DNA from 4 places in the Lysinibacillus sp. NPDC097231 genome. Region 1 is predicted to be linked to each of the others. Evidence: riboswitches for the same ligand, from Rfam matches in the RefSeq annotation. Region 1 holds a riboswitch; each other region holds the start of a gene.

Region 1 (4,421 bases):
AAAAAGACATCTATTAAACAGACTGTTCTCTTTAGTAGCATATGTATAATACAGGCATTAGCAATTTTCACATGGCATCATGAACTATATATTGTATCACTTGGCAGTACGCTAATTTTAGTGTTGTATTTGTTTCTGTTGTACAATACGTACCCACTTAACAACAATTCACTGTCTGGTCGCACCCCCTTCTCGATTTACTTCGCATGGGTTACATTTATGTTGATGACAAACACAAGCTTTACGCTAACCTCTTATGAATGGAACGGTTTTGGCCTTAGTAATCCACTTTGGGCAGTAATTTTACTGACAATTGGAGTAGCGATTGCGCTACATATTCGATTCCATCATTTTGATATCATGTATCCAAGTGTATTTATTTGGTGTTATATCGGGATTGCATTACATAATGGTTTTGATGAGCTACTGGTGACAACAGCCGCGTTGTTTTTATGCGGTGTACTACTTGTCGGAATACTATTTATCAAAAAAAATCCTGCCTACCAAAAATAATTGGTTAGCAGGATTTTTAAGTTATTATTGCTCATCTAATGAAGTTAAAATAATTGGTTTGTCTTTTGTAACGATAACTGAATGCTCGATTTGGGCTACTAATGACTTGTCTGGTGTAACAAATGTCCAACCATCACCAGCTTCAACAATATGCTCTGCTTCCGCTGAGATGAAAGGCTCAACTGCAAGCACCATGCCTTCTTTCATTATTGTAGAATCCCATGCATCATAATAGTTTAAAATATGATTTGGCTCATCATGTAGTGAACGACCTAAACCATGACCTGTTAAGTTCATAATTACTGTTAAATCATTGGCATATGCTTCACGCTCGACAGCTTTTCCGATTTGGTTTAATTTTGATCCAGCTTTCACTTTTGTCATCGCACGGTCAAAGGCACTTTTAGCTACACGACATAATTTTTCTTTATCTTCATAACCTTCACCAACCACAAATGAAATGCCCGTATCTGCAAAGTAGCCATTTAAGGAACCAGATACATCAATGTTCACGATGTCTCCCTCTTTAATAACACGTTTTCCTGGAATACCATGAGCTACTTCTTCGTTAACACTAATACATGTGTATCCTGGGAAGTCATATTCTCCTTTAGGACCAGAAATTGCTCCTGCTTCAGCAAACATACGACCAGCAATTTCATCGAGCTCAAGTGTTGTCACACCAGGTTTTGTAGCAGCCTTCATTGCTTCACGGATTTCAGCACAAATACGGCCGATTTTTTTAAAGGCTTCAATCTCTTCTTGCGTTTTTACAATCATTTTTAACGTTCCTTTCATCTTATATCTACTCTTTAATATAACATAACTTTCTATGCGTATAACGCTAAACGCTTTAAATATTGTATGCCAGCTTAAATTATAAAGTGCTGAAAACAGGCTCATCATCAAAGGTCGGGGATGACATTTGTTAAAACGTATGTCATTTATATAAGTTGACTTCCGTTGCGACTGAGCGGCTCATCGGATCGGAAATCCCCTCCATGTCATGATGATAAGCTAAATAATAAAAACCCTCCACTCATGTGAAGGGTAAAATATTTATGATTTTCGTTGCATTAATTGAGGTGCTGCTGTAAATAGCAGCACACCGACGATTGCTGTTAAGACTGTTGCTGGTAGCATATATGTTCCATTATAGATAATTGAATAAATCCAAGCATTTTGATCGCCAGCATACTCTGAGAAAAATACTGCGCCAGCAATCGTATGTGCTGCATAACGTAAAAACCCTGCTAATACTGTTCCTAGAATAATATACAGCGCCATTTTCGTTTTGTTTAGATTTTTTGCAGCTTCAAGCACTGGTTGACGTACAATTGCAGCCAAACCAACTACTGTGAAGGCAACTCCATAATCGAGTAAGCCTTGAAACCAATGTACAATGTAGGCACCAAACATTGTTTGCATTACACCGATAAGTAAGCCTGTTGTCAAACCAGGTAGAAGACCCCAACGAAAAGCTATTAAAATTATTGGTACCATCACTAGACTAACCGAGCCACCTTGTGCCCATACTTTAAAGGAAACCTGATCAAGCACAAGGCCAATCGCTGCGAATATCGCAATCTCCACAAGCATTAAAAGTCTTTTTTTGTCCATATTATTCTCTCCTTTGTTCCGATGTAGGATACAAGAGCAGGAATAGAAAAGCGCTGATATGTCTCTTTCTGACATCAATTGTTCATTCCCTGAAGAATGAAAAAACGATGCCAGGACAGAGCCTCACATCGTAAAAGTGTCAGTTTCTATCCACATCCCTACGCAAGTGTTAACTTACAGGTTCAAAGAGTCGAGGCATTACGTGCCAAGTCTCAGCCGACATCATCAGCTCCCCTTGTGGTCGTTACATCTTAATTTTATTTGAACAACCTCATTGTACGCAAACACTTTCATGATTACAACCTTTTCACATTTAATTTTTGAAACTTTACTGTTTTTCATGCGTAAATATTAAAAAAGGAGGTACAACTATGGAGAACCAAAAAATTTTATCTGCATTTAGTTATCTCAGTGTTTTTTTTGCACCCTTTATTGTGCCATTAATTGTTTACTTTGTTTCAAAAGATAGTGACGTAAAGAGACACTCTATTCGAGCACTTATATCTCATTTAATCCCATTCGTGTTTGGAATTATCTTCTTTGCCGTCTTTGTCTTCTCAACCGTATCATTTAACACTTACGACCCATATTCTTCTGGTAGCAATACATTTATGATCGTTTGGTTAGCATCATTTGTCATTTATTTACTCGTTTCTCTAGGAATCGTTATTTGGAATATAATTCAGGCCGTTCGTGTTATCCGATAAGGTTATCAATTAATTCCGTGACATCCACGGGAGGCTTTAGGCCAATAGATGTTTTTTGTCGAGAGCGTAGTTCTAACGCAGCAGCAGCAAAATGGTTTTGTCTGTGCGAAAGCGTAGCGACAGCAACAACATGAAGTTGGTCACTCAGTCGTTGCCACAGGACGTAGCGTTCTTAGACTAAGTTCTACTATTTCAACAGATGTTTGGATACCCGCTGAAAGAAGTAAAACAGGAGAACTATTAGTAAAAGGAGCTGTTATTTTTTGAAAGTATCTAACGTTGTCAAAACCGCGGTAAAGTTAGCACCTATCGTTATTCCAATTGTAAAGAAAGTAATAGCTGCTAAAAAAGGAACAACTCCCAACGTAATTCCACGTAAAAAATAAAGGTACACTTCAATCAGTAGTGCTTTATCACTTACATTTTTTTGTGGGAGTCTTGTACCTGACACTTTGCTTTCGGTACAGAAAAATTACTACCTGTTTATGTAGGATAAAAAAGGCGTACCTCGCTTTATTAAGGGAGGTACGCCTTTTTACCTTACTTTACTTCAAAATATGTTTGACTATGACCATTCATTGTTTTTTCGACATGCAACACTGCGGGCATTGTAGCTTTTAACTCTGAAACGTGTGATATGACACCAATCATGCGTCCAGAGTCCTGTAAATCAATGAGAGTATCGATCGCCTTATTTAATGCTTCTTCATCGAGAGAACCGAAGCCTTCGTCGATAAACATTGTTTCAATGTGGATATTCCCCTGAAAGCTTTGTATCACATCTGCCATACCAAGAGCAAGACTCAAGGATGCATTGAACTTTTCTCCACCCGATAATGTTTTCACATCGCGTAATTGATCTGTATAGGCGTCATAAACATCAAGTCCGAGACCACTTTGCTTGGCATGCTTTTCTAATCGATCGGAACGGCGAAGCTCAAATTGTCCATTAGATAAATGGTGTAAACGCACATTAGCCGCCTCTGTAATTTTATCTAAATAATTGATTTGAATATATCGCTCAAAGGACAGCTTTTTCATGTTCTGACCATTTAGCATTGCATAGAGCTCCTTAACTTTTCCTGCTTCTTTTTCAAGTAAACGAATCTCTTGTGCTGTTTCTTCAATTCTTACAACAAAATCTTCGCAAACTTTTGCAAATCCTTTCATTTGCTGCAATACTTTAAAAGCTTCCTCATATGCTATACGATGCATCTCTAACTTTTCTTCCATTAACATTAAATCTTGTTTCTCTTTCCCTTGAAGATGCTTCTCCCCTTCAGCAATTTGAATCCGCAATGTGTGTATTTGTAAAGTATAATCACTGCAAGCCTTCCGTAAAGCCTCTAATTGCAGTACATTACGCTTTGCAGCAGCAAATTCTTCATAGTTTTCAAAGCCTGCTTCCTGCATGCTTTCTGAAAATAGCTCGCGCTTTTCATCCATTTTCAGCTTCAATTCTTCGAAAGCCTGCTTAGCTATTTCCAAGGCCATTCTAGCATTATTCGCTGCTTCTTTAGAAGATTGCAAGTTTTGTTGGCTGGCATGCCATGCAACTTGTAATGCAGCCTTTTGTGAAGC
Region 2 (4,421 bases), on a different contig from region 1:
AAATTACTCATAAATAAGTAAAATTCTGCATTATTCGATAATTATGTTGTTGTGATACATTAGTCCATCCATTATGATTTTTTTATAAAACGGGGGTGTTATAATGGGAAAACCTAGGGGTGTTGCTTTGAAGTTATCTTCCCTTATTATAGGATTATTTTTAGTGTTATTTCTTGTTTATACTATGATAATAACTTCTGTTTCATTTTTGGATTGCTCTGCTAACTTTCGTACTTCCTCGGCAACTACAGAAAAACCTTTCCCATGTTCACCCGCGCGAGCAGCTTCTATAAATTTCTCTTCTACTTTTTTGAGTTAAATCACCTTTGCTGCAGATTTAAGAGAGGCGCGTAAAAATGAGCTTTCTCGTTCTATTGCGGTATCAATCAATATGTTAATGACTAAACTTTCTTCTATTGCTAGAGCGTAAAAATCAAGCTATTATGGCGATTCAAAATATATCTGCAATATCGGAGGAGACGGCAGCGTCTGCTGAACAAGTAAGTGCATCTGCTATAGATCAACAAGCAGAGCTACAAAAGGTGGCAGAATCCATCGATAACATGGAAAAGACTTACAAGAGGTTGTTAATCGATTTAAGCTTGCTTAATACAAGAATGACTACCAACCAGATATGTAAATATGAAAGGTAGCCTTTTTTTCTGCAAATTTGTGGGATTACTATTTCTAATAGGCAATCATGAGGTGCATTGACCAAGTAGATAAACAGCACTACTATAGGAAAGGAGAGGGGGACATTACCATGATGTATCTCGGAATGATTTTCTTTCAGATTGTCGCTCCTATTTTAGTGCTACTTGTACTTGGCGCAATTCTTCAAAAAAAATTCCGTTTTAATTTAAAGGCACTTTCGCAACTTATTACATACTGTTTTATGCCAGCAGCAGTTTTTGTGAATTTGTATGAAACGAGTATAGAACTATCGGTGCTTGGGGAAGTTGCATTGTTTATCCTCCTCTTTATTGGTAGCCAAATGATGCTTAGTCACTTTGTAGCGAGGGCATTAGGTCTAGTGAGAACGGAGGCAGCAGTGTTTAAAAATAGCGTTGTCCTCATAAATTCCGGCAATTACGGTATTCCAGTCGCACAAATGATTTTTGTGACACAGCCAATTGGTGTAGCCATTCAGGTTATTCTAGTGATATTTCAAAATATGACCACGTATACATACGGCTTGTACAATTTAATTTCTTCAACAAAGTCAGGCATGGCAATCGTAAAAGATTTTCTCAAAATGCCTATTATTCATGCGCTTATTATTGGTGTAGCTCTGAACTACTTTGATATCACTGTACCTCAGTTTATTAAAATTCCGATAGATCATGTGGCAGACGGTTTTATCGCTATAGCATTAATAACATTAGGTGCACAACTATCACAGCTTGAAATCAAATCTATGTTCAATAAAACGGTATTCATTAGCTGTTTTACACGATTAATCATAGGGCCAGCTGTAGCTTTACTTATTATTTTTGTACTTGGCCTAGACGGTGTCGTAGCACAATCCCTTTTTATAGCCAGTGCCTTTCCGACATCGCGAAATAGCTCTAGTCTTGCATTAGAATATGACGTAGAATCGGCAACAGCTGCACAAACAGTATTGTTTTCAACGATTGTGAGCTGCATCACAGTGACAATTGTTATTTACGTAGCGGAACTGTTGTTTACCTAACAGCTAGACGCCCTCAGGAAACGCCTAGACGGAACGGAAATCAACCACACGTTATGATGATAAGACAAAAATTATCAAATGAAGCTTCCATCCCTTAGTAATATCTGCTACACTAGCATCAAACTAAATAGCATTAACTAGGGGAGTCTGATGAGTCAGGCTGAGAGGGAAACGCTTAGAGGTTTCTTGACCCTTTGGACCTGATCTGGCTCATACCAGCGTGGGAAAGTTAACCATTGTTGCAATCTATATTATTTGCGATAACTATACTTTTACATTGATAGCCGGATCCAAAATTTTTTGGATTCGGCTTTTATTTTTTAATCTGTAGGTGTCAAACAGATAAAACCTCCGAACGCGTTGTTTATCTGTGCGAAAGCGAAGCGACAGCAAAAGAAAATTGATTTTTGTTGGAGTGAGCTAGATTCGGTCCTTGTATGAAATTTTCTATAAGGGAGAGAAGTAGGTCATGACAACAGTTAACGAAAAGAATATTACAATTATGTCGAGCTTTGATGGTAGCAAAAAGGTTTATGTAGAGGGATCGAGACCTGATATTTTAGTACCAATGCGTGAAATTACATTAAGTCCGACGACAGGCAGCTTTGGGGAAGAGAAAAATGCGCCAGTTCGTGTTTATGATACGAGTGGTCCATACACTGATCCTGCATATATGGTGGACATTACAAAAGGATTGCCTGCCTTATGTAGTGCATGGATCAGTGAGCGGGATGATGTTGAAGAATACGAAGGTCGTACCATCAAGCCAGAAGATAATGGATTCCGCAATGCTGATGATCCACGTATTAAAGAAAATGTTTTTCCGGATTTATCTAGAAAGCCTTTGCGTGCGAAGAGAGGTAGAAATGTAACACAGCTTCACTATGCAAGAAAGGGAATTATTACTCCGGAAATGGAATTTGTAGCCATTCGTGAAAATATGGACCCTGAATTTGTGCGCTCAGAAATCGCGGCAGGGCGTGCTATTTTGCCTTCTAATATTAATCATCCTGAGGCCGAGCCGATGATTATTGGACGCAACTTCCACGTGAAAATTAACGCCAACATTGGGAATTCTGCTGTATCATCCTCTATTGCGGAAGAGGTAGAAAAAATGACGTGGGCAACACGTTGGGGTGCCGATAACATTATGGATTTGTCGACTGGTAAGCATATTCATACGACACGTGAATGGATTATCCGAAATGCCGCAGTGCCAGTAGGAACAGTACCTATTTATCAAGCGTTAGAAAAAGTAAATGGTGTGGCAGAGGACTTAACGTGGGAAGTGTATCGTGATACGTTGATTGAGCAGGCCGAGCAAGGTGTTGATTACTTCACGATTCATGCAGGGGTATTACTGCGTTATATACCATTAACTGCTAATCGTGTAACAGGTATAGTGTCTCGTGGAGGCTCAATTATGGCACAGTGGTGCTTATATCATCATCAAGAGAGCTTTTTATATACACATTTTGAAGAAATCTGCGAAATTATGAAAACATATGATGTTGCCTTTTCTTTAGGTGATGGTTTACGTCCAGGTTCCATTGCAGATGCAAATGATGAGGCACAGTTTGCGGAACTGGAAACGCTAGGGGAATTAACACAAATTGCTTGGAAGCATGATGTACAGGTGATGGTAGAGGGACCAGGGCATGTGCCAATGCATCTTATTAAAGAAAATATGGACAAGCAGTTAGAGGTATGTAAGGAAGCTCCTTTCTATACATTAGGGCCACTGACAACAGATATTGCTCCCGGTTATGACCATATTACATCAGCCATTGGTGCTGCAATGATCGGTTGGTTTGGTACAGCAATGCTGTGCTATGTAACGCCTAAAGAGCATCTGGGGTTACCAAATCGTGAGGATGTTCGTGTTGGGGTTATTACGTATAAAATTGCTGCTCACGCGGCAGATTTAGCGAAAGGGCATCCAGGAGCACAGCAGCGTGACGATGCACTATCTAAGGCACGCTTTGAATTCCGCTGGCGCGATCAATTCAATCTATCCCTAGATCCAGAGCGTGCAGTGGAATATCACGATGAAACATTGCCTGCAGAGGGAGCGAAAACGGCACACTTCTGTTCAATGTGTGGACCTAAGTTTTGTAGTATGAGAATCTCACAGGATATTCGCAATTATGCAAAGGAAAGAGACTTAAATACGACTGAAGCGATTCACCAAGGCATGCAGGAAAAGGCAAAAGAATTTAAGAAGGCAGGCAGTCAGATTTATAAATAATTCAAGTGAAGGCTTGTGTCTATCAAATTAGGCACAAGTCTTATTTTATTTGGTCGTAAAAATTTGGGCTTGGATATTAATAATAAGTTGAAAATTAAATTTTAGTTAGGTTTTTTACCATGTATTTGAAAAAATCCTTACATTTTGCTCCACCTTCACCATATCAAAACTTCACAAGAATCTCACTCTATATTCACTGAAAATTCTTTCTTTTTTCGTTATTCTCACACAACTAATTGATAATATTCAAATAGCTTCAAAAATATATTGAGGAGATGATGATTTTGAGATCAGTGAAAAAGCAATTTTTTCTACTTGCTACATTAATTTGTTTAACTTTTATTATAGCAGCATGTGGCAATGATGAAAAAGCAGTAGAGAAGAAAGAAAAAGCTAATGAACCAAGCAATGTGAATATTGCATTAGGTCATGCTTTAGATTATTTAGGGTTAGATCCTTATGCTAATGGTCGCGAAAATA
Region 3 (4,421 bases), on a different contig from region 1:
ACTACCTTTAGAGTATAGCGTTTTTGTTATGATGTAGTACAAAAATGTACCAGTTAGTCCTAGAATAAGGAGCAATCCACCCATATATATGGGGCGAATCCATTCACCAACGATGATCAATAACGAAGATACAATCATTGCTCCGTAGATAGTCAAGCTATTAAAAGCCATATAGGTGCTACGAGCGTTAGATGGGGCAAGTTCTCCTATCATCGCTTGTTTAATAGGAACATACATCAGCTCACCAATCGTCCCAATAAACATGGCCATAAAAAGAAACAACACGTTATTTGAAAAAGCAAAAACACTAAAACATATAGAAAAGATCAACATTCCTGTAACGAGAGTCCAGCGATCACTACACTTTTTAAATAAGAATAAAACAACACTTGATAGAAGAACTACAAGAATAGTATTCTCTGTTCGGAGAAAACCTAGCATTTTTGTGCCATCTATCATGAAATTTATTCCAAACAATGAAGCTGAGTGTTGGGCTATATCTTTTTCAAGGCGAATCCCAATATAGTTTGGTAAAGACTGTTCCAAGGTGAAAATCAAGATTGCTCCGAAAATATAATACATAAATACCTTATCTTTTAAAACGGTTGAATAGATTTGAAACATCTCTTTTGATGAAAATTTTTTCTTATGATTAGAAGACTTAGGTGCAGGTTCTGGTGAATAGGTTTCTGTGATGAAGAATACGGTCATGAATACAGATAACAAAGAGATGATTGAAATGCCAATAAATAGCTCAAATAAGTACCTTTTAGATGCTCCAATGATTCCTCCGATAGCAGTTGATAAATTACTCAACCAGTAGCTAATTGTAAATACGAGCTTTCTCGATTCAGCATTAGTAACATCAATAATCATAGCTTGTGCGGCTGGCTGAAACATTCCTCCACAAAACATATTGATGATAAAGAATGCTGCAGAAATATAAGGAAGGTTAAACCAAGGGGAATTACAAAGCGCTATTAACAAATACGAAAGCAATAGTCCAAGTTCAGCATAAATCATTATTTTTTTTCGCCCTATTTTATCTGAAACATGCCCTCCGATAAAACCTCCAATAACGCCACTAATCACAATTATTATAAGAATAATACCCGTTTTAGTAGCTCCGATTTTCTGGGTAAAATAGATTGCTAGAAAAGGGATAACAGCCATTGAAATAAGGCTGCCTAGAAATTGCATGGCTAGGCGAAGTTTGACGTTAGGATGGATATCTCTCAATTTCATATAAATCACTCCTCACATATTAAGAAGAGCTCTTTCTGATAGAATTTCCGTTGATCCAGTCAGCGGAAACCAAAAAGAAAATCATCCAAACTATTTTTCATGATGATCAAAATATTATCTACAGGTGCAGACCTGTTTTTTGAGTTACCTAATTTTAAAGATAAGAGCGAAGGAAAGGGGCTTATTTATTAGAGATAGGTCCAAATAATCTCAGAGCTTGTCTCGATATATCCTTCCACAATGAATTTGTATATTCATCAATAAACGTTAAACGCATTCCGTTTAAGATGGATAAGTATGACTCAGCAATTAATGAAGGTGATTCTTCATAAAAGTAACCAAGCCTTTGACCTGCTTCAATAACAGGATAAATACAGTCTATAAATGTATTTACGAAATCGTTTAGTTCGTTAAAAGGCTTTGGAAATCGATCAGGTCTTGCAATAACTTGCTGAATTAGACGTAGGTATTCACTTCTCGTTGAAAATATGTGTACATGGCAATCTACCATTTTCTTCACAACTTCAAGAGGCTCACCTTTAAAGTGTTCTTCTATCTCAAAAAAATATGGTTTGATTTCCTCCAAAGGCTCCAAAATGGCTGTTTCATAAAGTGCTTCTTTTGAATCAAAATACGTAAATACCGTACCAAAGCTAACTCCTGCCTCCTTAGCTATTTCGGCAACTTTTGTCTCTGCAAAACCATTCTCACTATATAATTTAATCGCGGCGTTTAGAATAGTAGATCTTTTTCTTCTCTTTTTTTCATCATTAGTAAGTCTAGGTTCCATTTAGATACTCCTTTCAACAAATGATTGATTGATCAATCAAATTTTATTGTATTTTGTTTCCATTGTCAATATGATGAAGTATTTTTACTTCTTAAATGAATAAATTTATTTCAAAAACCATTTACAGCGCTTTCGGTAAAGAGAGCCTTGTCTTTTATAAAGAGATATGGGTATAATAATCAACGAAAAGTTCATATGGAAAGAATGTGGGGGGGCTGGTAGTTGCCAGCTGAGATTGTGTCCGATAGACGCTGACCCTTTGAACCTGATTTGGCTCGTACCAGCGTAGGGAACATCTATTCAAAAAAAGAAAGCTTTTGATATTGATTGTAAAACGTCTGGGAGGAATCCTAGGCGTTTTTTATGTTGGCAAGCATTTGCTGTTTGCACAAACCTTGGGGCAGACAAACCGTGGATGCGCTTTCTTCTGGTTGTAACATTCACTCATGAACACTTTCACACTATTTACTGGGAGGTTTCAACATGAAAAAAAGGTTATTGATCCTGATGGCTACACTTTTAACATTAGTGGGCTGTAGCGCAAAAGAGGATACAAAGGATACGAACGTATTGAAAAAAGTATCCGTCGTGCTAGATTGGACACCGAACACCAATCACACAGGTTTATACGTAGCGAAAAAACTTGGCTACTTTAAGGAACAGGGCTTGGACGTTGAAATTTTACTACCTGGTGAAGCGGGTGCAGACCAGCTTGTAGCATCTGGCAAGGCTGAGTTTGGCGTAAGCTATCAGGAGGCGATTACACAGGCTCGTGTGCAAGATGTACCTTTAGTATCGATTGCGGCGGTTATTCAGCACAATACATCTGGCTTTGCCTCTATCGCATCTAAAGGCATTACGTCACCAAAGGATTTTGAAGGTAAAACATATGGAGGTTGGGGGGCACCACTAGAACAGGCTGTTCTTCAATCACTCATGCAAACAGAACATGCGGATATTCATAAGTTGGATATTGTCAATGCAGGTGATTTAGATTTCTTTACGATGATGCAAAAGAATATTGATTTTGCGTGGATTTTTTATGCCTGGACTGGAATTGAAGCAGAACTTCGTGGGGAAAAGCTGAACATGCTTTATTTAACAGATTATAGTAATCAGCTTGATTATTACACACCTGTACTTGCTACTAATGAAAAAATGATTAACAATGATCCAGAGACGGTTAAAGCATTCGTCGCTGCGGCTGCTAAGGGCTATGACTATGCGATTCAACATCCAAATGAGGCAGCAGATATATTACTAGAAGCGGTTCCTGATTTAGATAAAGAGCTTGTGCATAAAAGTCAGGAATGGCTAGCAGATAAGTATCAAGACGACGCTGCTCAATGGGGCGAGCAAAAGCTGACTGTCTGGGAAAATTACGCAAAATGGATGTCAAGCAACAACGTGTTAGAGGGCGAGTTTAATGCAAAGCAAGCCTTTACGAACGACTTTTTACCGAAAAAGGAGACGAAATAATATGGCCAACTCATTAATCAGTGTTCAAATTATACCAAAAACAGAAAAATATGAAGATGTGATTCCATTCGTTGATGCGGCAATTGCCATTATTGACGCATCTGGAGTGGAATATGAGGTACACCCGTTAGAAACGACAATGGAGGGGGAGCTATCGACTTTACTACACATCATTGAAAAAATGAATGACAAGATGATTGAGCTGGGTGCTATTAATGTAATCACACAAGTGAAAATTTTATATCAGCCATCCGGTATTACAATGGGGATGTTAACGGAGAAATATCAGTGAGGGAGCAGGCAATTCAAAAAGGAAGGACGATAATTTTTATCGCCTTCCTCTTATTCATATGGGAGCTAATTGTGCGTTTTGCAGACATTCCACATTGGCTATTGCCTGCACCCAGTGCCATTTTGAAAGAAGGCTGTCAATCGTATGAAACGTTTGTGCCGCATGCCTTTGCAACGGTGCAATTAGCATTACTAGGTCTTGCTATCGGGATATTGTGTGGGCTAACGGTTGCTGTGATATTACATCGTTTTACGTTTGTTCGAGAGCTGTTTTATCCTCTTCTCATTATGTCACAGAACGTTCCTGTGCTTGTTCTAGCTCCGTTATTAATCATTTGGTTTGGGTTTGGTTTATTGCCGAAGCTTATTATTATCTGTCTAGTGTGCTTTTTTCCTATTGTTATTGCTGTAATGGATGGCTTTCGTCAAACCTCACCAGAGTTGAAGCATTATTTTATGATGATTGGGGCAACCAAAGCACAGACCTTTTGGAAGCTTGAATGGCCTTATGCATTCCCAGCTATCTTTTCAGGTATTAAAATTGCGGCAACTTATAGTGTTATGGGGGCTGTCATTGCGGAATGGTTGGGTGCGAAAAAGGGGATTGGTGTTTATA
Region 4 (4,421 bases), on a different contig from region 1:
GTACCAGAAGAAGGCTCGAACTTATGGTTTGACAATATGGTTATCCCAAAAACGTCAAAAAATATAGAGGGTGCACATGCCTTCATTAATTTTATATTGAACGCTGAATCGGGTGCTAAAAATGCTGATTATGTAGGCTACTCTACCCCTAATATTGCAGCAATGAAATTAATGGATAAAGAAGTTGTGTCTGATGAACGCTTCTATCCTTCTGAAGAACAACGTAAAACATTAGAAGTTTATAAAAACTTAGGCCCTGATTATTTAGGTAAATACAATGAGCTGTTTTTAGAATTTAAAATGGGCATTCGATAAACCATTTAAAGCTGTTCTCACGTTATTGACGTAGAGAACAGCTTTTTCCTCATTTAATACGAATGCACTCGATCATGTTAGTATGAAGCTTTTCCATTCATTAGATTGCAACCCTATAACCTTATTTCAGACTTCTAGTCAATAGCAAAGGTACAAGCCTTGTGGTAGACTGTAGTATATTTGATTAGAAAAGGGGGATATTCGATGACCCAGCAGAAGTCTAATAAGGCGGCTTTGTATATTTTAATGTTTAATATGTTTATCGCAATGGGGAGTATTGGGATTATTATTCCTGTTATGCCTGAGTATTTAAAAATATTCGGTGCTGCAGGCCAAGTTCTTGGCATGCTTATTGCAACGTTCGCCTTTGCACAATTCGTATTTTCTCCAATTGCTGGGAATCTTTCGGATCAATACGGTCGGAAGAATCTTATTATTTTCGGCCTAGTAGTAACAGGGCTTGCACAAATTGGTTTTGGACTTTCTACAGACGTGTGGATGCTCTTCCTGGCACGCTTTTTAGGTGGCCTCGGTTCAGCATTTATTGCACCTCCTATTATGGCTTTTGTAGCAGATGTTACAACATATGAAGAACGAGGTAAGGGGATGGGAATGCTAGGAGCAGCCATGTCTCTTGGCTTTATGATTGGACCAGGAATCGGTGGCTTTTTATCAAAAGTAAGCTTACATTTCCCATTCTATACGGCTGGATTTGCTGCTATTTTAGCAGCGTTACTATCATTTTTCTTATTACCATCAACAAAACCAAACTCTGCGAAAAAAATACAAAAACAAGACAATCTAGTGAAGCAAATGGCACGTTCCATACATATGCCTTACTTTGTTATGCTTATTATAATGTTAGTATTCTCGTTCGGTATTGCTAATTTCCAAACAACTCTATCGCTGTTTGTTACTGAAAAATTCAATTACACACCCGTGGATATTGCCATTATCTTAGTTGTAGGTGGTGCTTTCGGTGTAGTGGTACAAATGTTTATTATTACACCGCTCTTTAATCGTTTCGGTGAGATGAAAGTGGTATTAGTCAATTTATTTATTGCAGCCGTTTCTATTTTCTTAATTTTATTTGTTTCTGGCTTTGCACTTGTTTTAACTGTAGCGACAATCTTCTCTACTGCCACTACATTAATTCGCCCTGCTGTTAACACGCTCATCTCGAAGCTCGCTGACAATGAGCAAGGGTTTGCGGCTGGTCTTAATAATGCATATATGAGTCTTGGTAATATGATTGGTCCAGCTTTAGCGGGTATCCTATTCGACTGGAATATGAACAGTCCTTACATTTTCGGGGCTATCATTCTAATGGCCTGCTTCTTCCTTGCCCTTATTTGGACAATGAAAAGAGCACCACATCTTATGCAGTCTGATTCGAAATAGTCTGACAAGTCATTGACTATTTGTAGTAGTATGTTACATTTATGTTGTTACGCTGCTCAACAAAAAAATGAAATAATTATTACCACTAGGGGAGTCTTTAAAAGGCTGAGACGTGTATTGTTATATACGGACCCTTTGAACCTGATCTAGTTCACACTAGCGTAGGGAAGTGGCGACGCTTGCTTTTTAATATGTAAATGCAAGGCCGCTTCCTATTGTTTTTCAGGAAGTGGCTTTTTTTCGTGCTAGAGGTCTAAGCGGCGATAACAATTAAATTTAAATATTTTAAAGGAGCGGACATTATGTCAATTCGAAAATTAACCATTATGGCCTTATTAGTGGCAATTGCTGTAGCAGGCTCTGCCTTTGTTTCAATTCCGACAGGCATAGCACGTGCATATCCAGTGCAGCATGCCATTAACGTTATTGGCGCTATTTTTCTTGGACCAGTGCCTACTGTTATGGTCGCCTTTGTTACTGCGATTATTCGTATTTTAACAGGCACAGGTTCATTGTTAGCTATACCTGGTAGTGTCATTGGCGCACTGTGCGCAGCCATTGCTTTTAAATATAGCGGCAAGCAATGGCTAGCAGGTGTTGGTGAAATGTTTGGAACAGGAATCATTGCCTCATTCATTGCAGTACCTTACGCACATTTATTAATGGGAACATCCGTAGCTGCATTATTTTTCATGCCAGCCTTTTTAACATCAAGTACTATTGGTGCCATCTTAGGCGTTGTCGTTGCTAGTAATCTGCGAAAGACCGTATTTGTAACTAACCTTAATACAATGCTTAAATAGCCTGGTTTATAGAAACAAATTAGAGCATTATCGAAACTATTTGAGCTTTTATCGAAACATAATGTCATTTTATCGAAACTTTTTGTGCCTTTATCGAAAAAATTCCTTAACAAAAAAAGAAAAGATGGCACATTGCTAAAAGCGATGCACCATCTTTTTGTGTTTACTATCTTTTTTTCATGCCCTTTAATAGCTGGGCAACATTTGTATCCTCTGCCTGCAGTTGTTTTTCCTCTACAAGCTGTTCGTTTCTCTTCGGCCTTGTTAGGAAGCCCCAACCAAAGCGTCGTATTGTTATATCAATGAAGAACAGTAGCATCCCCGCTAATAAAAGCCAGGTTGTAATATTTTGACGTTCTGCACCTTTTTTCGTAAATTCACGGAATACTTCCTCCGGCTCTTTCAAAACGGAGCCGCCTGTTTGTTTTGTCAGCTCTTCTGTTAGCTTGTCATTCACTGGACGTAACTCATATTCGGCACTATACGGAACACTTAAGCCTGCCTGGTAAATAGCTTCGTCTTCATCTGCAATGCGGAAGAAGATCAGTCCTGGTTCTGCCTGTACAACCGCTCGAACTTGTGACGCTGAAATGGTTTCAAGTTGTGTTTCAAGTTCTTCACCAGATTCGTTAACAGCTACAATATCTAAAAACGCTACTTCATTTGTTGGATCAGTTATCATAAATGAACCGTCTGACTCTAGACGTACATCATAGGCTACATCATTATAGCTCGGTAGCATCTGTGAAATAAGCGTTTGCCAAAACGTACCCCAGTCTTGCCATCTTGCCCAGTCTCCTGTCCATTTTCCTGTCGAATCAGTAGTGAAAGCGAATGTCTTGCCAAGGCCATATTGCCACTGCGCTAGCACGGGATCCTCCTTCTCACTTTCAGCGATCACAGAAGCCCCCTGCTTTGCTGTCGTACCGATATAAGCATTCATTTGAGGTACACCATTTGCAAATAACGTGTTCCATCCAGATGCATTATAGATAGTTGGATAAAATGGGCTATCCTCTATATATGTGCGTGAAATCATTGCCGTTTCACGAGATAAAATCGAAGGGATGGTCTGCTCATCAACAACGTCGTAGAATCGTCCACTGCCCATTTCACTAAGTGCTTCAAGTAAATTGGCATCTGCATCTTGTCCAATGGCTACAGTAGACAATGTCACGCCATTGTCTTTTCCTTCAGCGATTAAATCTTCGTAATTCCCTGGCTGTGACTGTCCATCCGTTAATAGAATAATATGCTTACGCTGTAGCTTTAAATCAGCTAGGTTTTCATAAGCTTTTGCAAGTGAACCATAGATTTCTGTTCCTCCACCTGGTGTTACAGATAAAATGGTGTCTACAGCTTCTTCCTTATTGCCAAGCGGTCCAGTTTCGATAATTTCCCAAGGTCGATCATCGAAAGCAATAAAGCCGAGTGTATCTTCTTCTCTTAACATTTCAACTGAACGAGCAGCCGCCTCCTTAGCGAGCTCTAGCTTCGCTCCAGACATACTGCCAGAACGGTCAAGCACGATAACAAGTCCTAATGATGGTAATTGTTCCTTACCTTTAATCTCCATTTCAACTGGTAGTAACGTTTCGATTGGTGTTTTAAAATAGCCACCCAAGCCAAAACTATTTTCGCCACCGACCATTGTAAAGCCGACACCGAAGTTTTTCACTGCCTGTTCAATTACATTCATTTTTGCCTCGCCTACTAAATGCCCTGGCACATTATCAAAAATAATAGCATTGTATTGTAAATAACTTGAAAGTTCATTTGGTAAACTTTCAGCACCCACAACATCATAGGAAATGGATTGGCTACCAAGTGATGCAGCGATAGGTGATGCTGTGTCATAGCCGTTAACGATTAATAAATGTGGTTCACTTTGCACCATCGTAA

What was found. A riboswitch is a leader RNA that binds a small molecule or an ion and turns the genes downstream of it on or off. The one in region 1 is predicted to bind thiamine pyrophosphate.
Region 2: another riboswitch for thiamine pyrophosphate. It lies ahead of thiC (phosphomethylpyrimidine synthase ThiC); the one in region 1 lies ahead of thiT (energy-coupled thiamine transporter ThiT).
Region 3: another riboswitch for thiamine pyrophosphate. It lies ahead of ACIQXF_RS02710 (ABC transporter substrate-binding protein); the one in region 1 lies ahead of thiT (energy-coupled thiamine transporter ThiT).
Region 4: another riboswitch for thiamine pyrophosphate. It lies ahead of thiW (energy coupling factor transporter S component ThiW); the one in region 1 lies ahead of thiT (energy-coupled thiamine transporter ThiT).

What each region holds. Positions count from the first base shown of each region.
Region 1 is NZ_JBIWDH010000015.1:8,799-13,219, forward strand. Features, by position in the region: gene ACIQXF_RS10780 (hypothetical protein) at 1-513, shown strand, start outside; gene map (type I methionyl aminopeptidase) at 538-1,293, opposite strand; gene thiT (energy-coupled thiamine transporter ThiT) at 1,573-2,133, opposite strand; TPP riboswitch at 2,272-2,379, opposite strand; gene ACIQXF_RS10795 (magnetosome magnetite crystal formation protein family) at 2,505-2,840, shown strand; gene ACIQXF_RS10800 (hypothetical protein) at 3,104-3,226, shown strand; gene ACIQXF_RS10805 (AAA family ATPase) at 3,381-4,421, opposite strand, start outside.
Region 2 is NZ_JBIWDH010000030.1:25,396-29,816, forward strand. Features, by position in the region: partial or broken gene ACIQXF_RS16750 (methyl-accepting chemotaxis protein) at 190-291, opposite strand; gene ACIQXF_RS16755 (hypothetical protein) at 417-653, shown strand; gene ACIQXF_RS16760 (AEC family transporter) at 764-1,693, shown strand; TPP riboswitch at 1,823-1,937, shown strand; gene thiC (phosphomethylpyrimidine synthase ThiC) at 2,163-3,941, shown strand; gene ACIQXF_RS16770 (ABC transporter substrate-binding protein) at 4,235-4,421, shown strand, end outside.
Region 3 is NZ_JBIWDH010000002.1:182,788-187,208, forward strand. Features, by position in the region: gene ACIQXF_RS02700 (MFS transporter) at 1-1,245, opposite strand, end outside; gene ACIQXF_RS02705 (TetR/AcrR family transcriptional regulator) at 1,427-2,035, opposite strand; TPP riboswitch at 2,234-2,344, shown strand; gene ACIQXF_RS02710 (ABC transporter substrate-binding protein) at 2,519-3,514, shown strand; gene ACIQXF_RS02715 (thiamine-binding protein) at 3,516-3,806, shown strand; gene ACIQXF_RS02720 (ABC transporter permease) at 3,803-4,421, shown strand, end outside.
Region 4 is NZ_JBIWDH010000011.1:6,973-11,393, forward strand. Features, by position in the region: gene ACIQXF_RS08795 (ABC transporter substrate-binding protein) at 1-315, shown strand, start outside; gene ACIQXF_RS08800 (MFS transporter) at 520-1,716, shown strand; TPP riboswitch at 1,794-1,901, shown strand; gene thiW (energy coupling factor transporter S component ThiW) at 2,019-2,519, shown strand; gene ACIQXF_RS08810 (VWA domain-containing protein) at 2,686-4,421, opposite strand, start outside.